2 regions of the Luoshenia tenuis genome follow, and region 2 is predicted to be linked to the other one. Evidence: riboswitches for the same ligand, from Rfam matches in the RefSeq annotation. Region 2 holds a riboswitch; the other holds the start of a gene.
The links. A riboswitch is a leader RNA that binds a small molecule or an ion and turns the genes downstream of it on or off. The one in region 2 is predicted to bind cyclic di-GMP.
Positions count from the first base shown of each region.

Region 1 (4,393 bases), on a different contig from region 2:
GCCTCATGCAGTGCCGTGCGCGCCGCGGGGGATATGCTGTCCTGCCCGGCAGGCATCGCCTCATAATGCTCTTTAGCGGCCAATATGGCGTCGGCCGCCTGGGCGGCCTCCTGAGGCGTCTGCGCATCTGCGATGGACGGAAGCGAGGCGATCATATCCTCCGCGTCATCGGCGGCGAGGGGGGCAAATTCCACCGTTAGGGCGTGGGGCTTGCGCACGTTGTAGAACGTGTAGCCGCTGGCGGCGGGCTGGGCGGCGCCATCCACGGTGATGCCCGCTACCTTATGGCCCGCTTGGGGCGTAAAAGTAAAGGTCATGTCCTGGCCGATGGGGGCATCCACCGCTGCTCCGGCAGGGGTGACCGCACCGTTGCCCTGTACGGTAACGGAGATGGGCTGCGTATCGATAAATTGCAGCGTAACGGCGCCGGTAACGGTCAGGTCGTGCGCCGGGTCGGCAGGGGTAAAGGTCCAACTGTAAGCGGCCTGCCCCAGGGCGGGCGTCTGTTCAGGGTCCCAGGCGATGGTGCCCTGGCTGTCCCCGGGGGAGAGCGAAAGGTCGGGCAGCCCATCCCCGATAAAGACGGTGGTTTCGCAGCTGGGGTTGACGGTGGGGGTCCGGTGGGTGATCTCAACGTCAAAATAGTACTCGCCGCTTTTGAAAAACTGTTTTTGGGTAGCCCGGTCATAGGCGTACACGGTGACCTGATACCAGGAATCCTCGCCGCCGGCGCTGTCTTCAATCTCCTGCACGGCGTAGGTGTTGCTGGTGCTCCACTGCACGCGTCCGCCCTGGTAATGGTTGACTTTATGCCAATCGTAGTAGATCAGCAGCTGGTCGGCTAACGGATGGGTTGCGGTGATGGAGAGCAGGCTCTGCGTGCCATCGTATTCCTTGTGCAGGGTGGGCTCACCCTGGGTAATGACCGGGGCGCTATAGATGTTGACGGCGTGCAGCACGCTGCCCGTAACTTTACTTGCAGGGCTCACCCCGGCTTGGGTGGGGAGGCCGGTATCGGTAAAGCTCCATACATGGTCAAATCCCGGCTGGGTGCTGGAGGTCACCTCCGGCAGGGCATAGCCGGAGTCTGCGCTCCAGACGCCCTGCGCATTGCGGACATAGTTCAGCGGTAAGTTGTACAGCCGCTCGATAGCGGCGCCGGTCCCCTCAAAGGTGACGGTGACCGGGTAAGCCAGCAGCTTTTTAGGGGTTGAGGCGGTGACCTTGGCCTTGTAGTTTTCGTACAGCGCCGCGGGGCTGACCAGGGCGGTGAGCTTGCCGCAGGAATTAAAGGCGGAGCCGCCGTTGACCAGTACCGTATCCGGGTTATCCGGCAGATACACGGTTTCAAGAGCGGTGCCGTAAAAGCACTGCGAGCCGATGGAGGTCAGCGTGTCCGGCAGAACCAGCGCGCCGCTCAGCCCGGAGCAGCCCTGAAAGGTCTGGCTCTCCAAAACGGCCAGGCCCGATGGAAGCCTGGGGACACCGGTAAAGCCGGTGCAGTCGCTAAATGCGGCGCTTTTGATCGCATGGATGGTATCAGGCAAGTTTAGGGCGCCGCTAAAGCGGGTATTGCTAAACGCCTTTGGACCGATGGAGGTAATGTTGGCCGGCAGGGTCAGCGTGCCGGTAAAGCCGCAATTGTTAAAGGCCTGCTGGGGGATCGCGGTAAAGCTAGGGTTGGTTGACAGGCGCAAGGCACCGTTTAAGCCGCTGCAACCATCAAAGCTGGAGTTGCTTAGGGCGGTAAGGCTGTCTGGCAAGGTCAGGTCGCCGGAAAAGCCGGCACAGTTTTGAAACGCGCACGAACCGATAGACTGCACGTTGGGCGGCAGCCTTAGCACGCCGGTAAAGCCGTTTGCCCCCCGGGAGGAGTAAAAGGCGTAATTGCTGATGGCGGTAAGATTTTGGGCGCCGGACAGGTCCAGCGAGGTAAAGTTTACCGTGCTATCATAATAATCATACTTGGGGATAAAGGTGGCAAAGGCCTTTTCGCCCAATGCCGTAACCGGTTTCCCTTTGTACGTTGCGGGGATGGATACCGCGATATCCGCCTTTTGCGCATCGTTTAAAGAGGCGATATATTCCCGGGTAAAACCATCAATGCTAAGGCCGCCGCCATAGCCGGAGGTGATAAAAATGTCCCCCTCAAACACCGTGGGTTGGGGTGCATCTCCCTGTGCCAGACCCATCAGGCCCGGCAGGGAAAAGACCAGCGCCAGGGTAAGGAGCAGCGCGCCGATGCGCTTGGCAGTTGGATGTTTCATGGATACGGTCTCCCTTCGTGGATGTTGTTGGATGTGTGTATCGCTTGTCACTTGGGCGCCTCATAAGGTGCTAATTTGATGGAGGCAGAAATGGATAAAAAAACTGCCCGGGTGGGACCGGGCAGGTAAAAAAGCGCAATGTGCTGATCTGCTTGCGTCGTTCGCAACCGGCTGCCATTTCTGATACGACAGAAGAAGGCCCTGTGGCTTTGCGTCCCTACGTTTCCGCAGGTTTGCTCATATAGAATTGGATGCCATTGAACACCAGTCTACGCCTTTTATAACAAGAAAGCAAGGGACAAACGCGATTTTGCTGTCCCTTGCTTGTAGCTTAAAGATGCGGTTTATGGGTTTTAGCGCGCTATTTGCGCCCCACGGTAGTGTTGTCCTGGGTGCGGTCCTGCAAAGCGTCGATGGGGTTGGGCGCGGTTTCAAACCGGTAATCCTCTCCCTTTAGGGCGATGTACTGCTCGATCACCTGATGGCTGGGCACACCGTCCACATTTTCATTCACCCACTGCTGGTAACGCATAAAGTCCGAATCGGAGGGCAGCTTATCTACCGGGCAATAACCCTCTTTATCCGCCGTCATATTCACGGTGGAGAGCACATGGCGCACGTAATCAATATTGCTGCCCAGGTTCAGCAGCTCGGGGAATTCGCCCTGCGGGATCAGCTGGCAGGCCTCTTTGTTCTCATACTTGGCCAAAAGTTCCGCGGCCTTATGCAGATGGGCGACCTCCATCTCAAAGAACTGCTCCCAGATGGCCTTGACGGCCGGGTCCGTTTCATCCTGGTAGCAGGAATAATAAAGATAACATTCGGTATATTCGTGCATGACCAGGCACTCCAATAGGGTGGTCGTGGTATCGATCAGGCTGCCGTATTGGGATACGTGCTGCTCTTCCACCAGGCCGATCTCCATATACAGCTTACGGCCCATCTCGGTGGGGTAAAAGCAGCCCACGTTCATGTAATAGTTCATGGTCTGCTGCTCGGCCGCGGTGATGATGGAGGCGTGCAGCTTGGTCAGCGGGTCGGCCGTAGCGTCGTGGATATAGGGCTTGATCTCATCATAAGGGTGGCGGTGGTGGGCGATGGTGGGCCTGCCGGGCATGATCTCGGTATAGCGGCCCACCAGGTTTTCGGCCTTTTCGCCGGTCTCCATATCCATCAGGTCCGCGTAGCGGTAAAGGTGGTCAAAATCCTCCAGCAGGGCAAAGTCCAGCGCGGCGCGCACGTTTTTATCCTTTTCGCACTGCGCCATGCGGGCCGTCAGGTCTACAGCCAGCTGCTCGTAGCCGATGGTCTGCTCCAAAATGGTCTCGTCCGCGGGCTTGAGCATGCTGATGGTCTTTTGCTGCTGCTGCTCGATGCGCCGCAGCAGGGCCAGCTCCCGGCGAAGGTCATTATTGGGGCATTTGCGCGAAAAGTTATGGGAGAAATACACGGCCTCAAATTCGGTGCCGTTCATCAAGATGATGCGGGTCTTGGTATAGGGATCGGTCTGGCGCTTGTCGTAGGGTTTGGGATACATGCCGCTCCAGTCTCGAATGCAGGATTCGAGCGAACGGGGTTTAAGCTCAAATGGGTTCATTGGTGGTGCCTCCTTACATATTTTGCTATGATGATAGTTTGCAGCCAAAGGCGCTATTTTATCCCGGGAGAATTGAATAAAAGCCGGGTACAGATGGCGATTTTGCCAGGAAAATATGCTATACTGTCCGTAGGTAAAAAGGAGGAGGATAACGATTGAGAGCTGCAAAGCAATGGGAGGCAATTTCGGAGGCGTGTAAACTGCTTTACGGGATCAGTCGCGTGCCCATCCACATCATGGAAGGGCCTGAACAGTTGGTCATGGCCTATCCACGAACGAGCCTGATGCAGAACTTGAAGCTTTCGCCATCCCTGCAGCAAAAGTTGGTAGAGCGGGTGGCCCGCGGGCCGGTGATGGGGGCTTTTAACGCCCAGCTGCTTTACGCCTGCATGGCTTTTGAACTGGAAAAGACATATTATGTGTTTATCGGCCCGGGCCTGCTCAGCCGCACAAACTTGGCCGATCTGGCGGACATTGAACCCGTTTTTGGCGGGGAGGATGTACGCCTGTTATTTGAACTGCTCAGCCA
Region 1 covers NZ_JACRSO010000002.1:475,790-480,182, reverse strand. The annotation lists gene H8699_RS07165 (leucine-rich repeat protein) at 1-2,267, opposite strand, end outside; cyclic di-GMP riboswitch class I at 2,427-2,515, opposite strand; gene H8699_RS07160 (hypothetical protein) at 2,629-3,864, opposite strand; gene H8699_RS07155 (helix-turn-helix domain-containing protein) at 4,020-4,393, shown strand, end outside.
Region 1: it holds a riboswitch for cyclic di-GMP, as region 2 does, so the genes downstream of both, H8699_RS07165 (leucine-rich repeat protein) here and H8699_RS10085 (Ig-like domain-containing protein) in region 2, are expected to answer to the same signal.

Region 2 (4,393 bases):
CTCCGGCATGATGTGCATGCCGTCGGCCAGGCGGAAATCAAACAGGTTGCCGTAGGCGTATCCCCCGTCAAAGGAGAGGCCGCGCCCGGGCACCGGGTCGTAACTCACCGCCGGGATGGCGATGCCCGGCCGGCGCAGGATGTGCTTATCGCTCTCCAGGTCGATGCGGCGGCAGTTCTCCAGCTTGACGTTTTCCAGCAGCTGGTCAAAGATGGCCTGGCTCTTCTCAAAACTGGGCTTGGTGCCGCCCTCGCAGTAATCCCGCACTAGCGCCCAGTCCTCGGGCAGGGGGAACCCGTACCCGTGGTGGGAGATCCCGGGCTGGTCTGCCACCTTAAAGCACCACATGTTAAAGCCGATGTGGTACTGCACGTGCATCTCAAAGAAGGTGGCCATCCAGTCGTTGGAGCCGTTGGTCTCCCCCAGCCAGACCGGCACGTTCAGCTCGGCGGATTTGGCCAGGTAGCCCATCATGCTGCCCGGCTCGGGCGAGGCGCCGTAGCAGTGCACGTGGATGCACCAGTTGTGGCACTCCGGGTCCATATCCTGGTCGAAGATCTCCAGGCGGCTGGAAAAGCGGTGCCCCTCGATGGAGAGCATGTGCCGCCGGTCGATCTTGCGGATGCGGGCGATCAGCTCGTCGTAAAACCGGGAGAGCTGGGGCAGCAGGTAATCCCACTGGGGCGGGGAGAGCGGCTCGTTGAGCAGGTCGTACCCGCCTACGATCCAGCGGTCCTTATAGCGGCTGGCTAGCTCCTCCCAAAGGCGGATGGTGCGCTCGTAATTCTCAGCCTCAAACATGTGGGGCACGTTGTCCAGCCCGTCGTCGCAGGCGATGCCGCTCTGCCCGCCCGGGGCGGCGTGCAGGTCCAGGATGGCGTAGATGCGGTACTGCTCGCACCAGTCCAAGATCTGGTCCAGCATGGCAAAGGAATCCTCGTTCCAGTTGTAGCCCGGCTCCTCGGGCAAAAAGGCCCAGGCGCAAAGCGGCAGGCGGATGGAGTTGTACCCATCCTCCGCCACCTGGGCGATATCTTTTTCACCTAAATAGTTGCGGTACCACCGGGGCCAGAACCCGTCCCGGTAAGCGCTGCCGCACAGCTCGGCGATGGTGGCACTCATGGAGCGGGCGCGGTCCATCCGCCCGGGCAGGCGGAAGTCCTCCCCCCAGTCCTGCAGGCCGTTGGTGCCCCCCACCATGAAGCCCTCGGGGTTGTTCCAGTTGCCCATGCCCCAGCCCCGCAGGATGACCTCCTCGCCCTTTCCGTTGACCATGATGCGCCCCTGGGTGTGGAGAAAGCCCTCCACCCGCTGGCGGCTAAAACAGTTTGCCATGGTTTAATCCCCCTTCATTGGCGTGGCGGCAAAGGGCGGGGCCTTGCGCTCTCTCGCTCTTTACGCGCTGTTAATCTTTCTCCATTATAAGGGCGCGCGCAACGGGGAAACAAGGCCGGTTTTTTTACCTCTATAGGGGGCATTTTTTGGGGATGGCCCCCCTGCCGGGCCGATCCCACGCGTTCTACCATCTCTTTCCAGACGGAAAACGGGTTGACAGGGTGTTGCGCGGCGCGTAGAATGGGGGTCGAAAGTATTATATAAAATGTAGTACTTCATAACAAAATATCGTCGGCAAACCGGCCGAAAGGCTGGGACGCAAAGCTAGAGGGCCTTCACCGCCACAATGGGGTATGGCAGCCAGTTGCACCTTTTCCGCGCCTTTTATGGGGCGGCCTTCTTGCAATGCAATGGGGGCCGTCCCTTTTGCGTGTTTCCCCTTTTGGGTCTTGCCGGCGGATCAGAGAGGATGAAAGACAAATGAAGCATCATGTAAAGGCGTTTTTGGCGCTGGCGCTGGCGGTCTGCCTGCTGCCCCTGCCCGCTACGGGGCTGGCCGCGGGCGAGGAAGTCACCGGCATCGAAAGCCTGGAGCAGCTGGGGCAGATCACTGCCTCGGGCAGCTACCGGCTGGATGCCGACATCACCGTGCCGGACGGGGTCATGCTGACCGTGCCGGCGGAGCTGACCATCACCCTGGATTTAAACGGCCATAAGGTGGAAAAGCCCCAGGGCAACGGCCGTATCTTGGATAACTACGGCACCATGGTCATTAACGATTCCAAGGGCACCGGCGTGGTGGACGCCTACCGCAACGCCGTGGGCAACTTCGGCCATATGACCGTCAACGGCGGCACCTTTATCACCCACTCGACCGAGGGCGGCACCGCTATTTTGAACGAGGCCGGCGGCACCATGGTCTTTAACGACGTGACGGTCAACGCCTCCAACTTTGCCCACGTCAACGAGGGGACCTGCACCATCAACGCCGGGGCGTTCCACTCCACCTCCTCCAACCGCAACCCCAGCTTTGCCTACTGCGTGCGCAATTCCAATATCATGACGGTGAATAACGCCACCATCACCGGCATCCAGGGCGCGCTGGCCTCCAATGCCGGCACGCTGACGGTAAAGGGCGGCAATTTCTCTACCGATTGGAATGATTCCGCCTCTTTCTACGCGCTCTACATCGCCGGCGAGGCGGATGTGGTGCAGGGCTTTGTGTACGGGGGCAACTTCTCCAGCCCCAAACACGCCATCCACATCGGCAACGATAATACGAACGGCGACGGCGGCATCAATGCCGACGCCACCACGACGATTTACGGCGGCACCTTTAACGGCGGCATTTCGGCCATCTACGGCGCCCAGGTCACCGGCAACCCCTATGTGGAGGGCGGCACCTACCTTAAAAACGGCGCGCCCGACCCGGTGGTAAAAAGCTACCTGGCAAACGGCTTCATCTTTGAGGAGAGCACCGGCAAGGTGAAGGACGCGCGCATCAGCGCCGTAACGCTGGATCGCGGCAGCGCTACCCTTAACCCCGGGGATACCCTGCTTTTGAATGCCACTGTCACCGGCGGCGAGGCGGCGGATAAGACCGTGGCCTTTGCCAGCAGCGACGCATCTGTCGCCGCCGTGGACGCCCAGGGCAACGTAACCGCCCGGGCCGCCGGCAGCGCCGAGATCACCGCCACAGCGGGGGATAAGCGCGCCACGTGCACCGTTATCGTGGTAGAAAAGGCCCAGCCTCCGCAGGTGGACCCGGATGAACCCGTGGATACCGTCACCCCCGGCCTGCCCCAGCAGGCGGCCGACGCGGTGAATCATCAGCTTAAAGACGTGGTGGATCAGATCGTGACCGGCGGCACGCCGGATGCGGTCAGCCCCCAGACCCAGGCTGCCATCGCCCAGGCTGCCGAACAGGGCAGCGCCATCGCCCTGCAGGTGCAGGCCGCCCCGGTGACCCCCCAGGCGGCGGGCGCGGATGCGGAAAAAGCCCAGACCCTGGCCGGTGAAAACGGGCAGATCGCCCAGTATCTGGATATCCGCCTGGTGATCACGGCCGACGGGCAGCCCATCGGCACGTTGGATAAGCTCGACGCGCCCATCAAAGTGCAGGTGCTGGTGCCCGAGGCGCTGCTCAAAGAGGGCCGCAGCTTCTATGTCATCCGGGTGCACGAGGGCGTGGCCCAAAAGCTGCCCCTGACCCTGAACGGCGCACTGGGCGAGTTTGAGACCGATGCGTTCTCCACCTACGCCCTGGCCTATGAGGATGAGCAGCCTGCCCAGGGCGGCGGCGAGGCCGTGCTGCCCACGCCGCAGCCCGCTGCCCCGGCCACGCCTACCCCGGCCCCCACGCAGTCTGCCGGCAGCACGCCGGATACCGGCGAGTCCGGCTCCCTGCTCCCCTATGTGATGCTGGCGCTGCTGGCCCTTGCGGCCATCATCTGCACGCTGGGCTATAAGCTGCGCGCGCATAGGGCCAAATAAACTAAGGTTTTTGTTGCGAAAAAGGATCTGCGGGCACAACCCCGTAGATCCTTTTTTTGCCCCCATGCGCAAAACCCATACTTTAACGTTCGCATCCTATTGTCATTCAGAGCGCAGGCGAAGCCGGAGCGAAGAATCTGATGCGTTGGCAAAGAAGTGACTCTTGAACTGTAGGGCTGGAGGACATGCGCAGCCAAGAAAGCGTCAAGAGATTCCTCGCCTGCGGCTTCGGAATGACAGGTATGGCAAGGGTCGGGCTTCTACGCGCCTAAAACCAAAAACCACCTAAGCGGTAAGACGGGCGACAGCCCCTTCATTAAAGTATGGTTTTTTGTTCAGTAGAAAACCAAGGCTTCATGCGAAACAGGGAGAAAAGTTAGGGAACGTGTTTTATATGTTAAGGGAGCGCGGAACGAACGCCGCTAGTGGAAATCTATAGTGCCCGCGCCCGGTGGGCGATGAAGGGCACGATGATTTCTGTGAGCGTAAGTTGAGGGCAAGTGCCCTTTGGCACGAAGGCCGAAACCTCAGCGAACAGAGGTGGCCCCAGAGATGGTCCCGGTAA
Region 2 covers NZ_JACRSO010000004.1:179,938-184,330, forward strand. The annotation lists gene H8699_RS10080 (glycoside hydrolase family 5 protein) at 1-1,335, opposite strand, end outside; cyclic di-GMP riboswitch class I at 1,619-1,707, shown strand; gene H8699_RS10085 (Ig-like domain-containing protein) at 1,816-3,828, shown strand.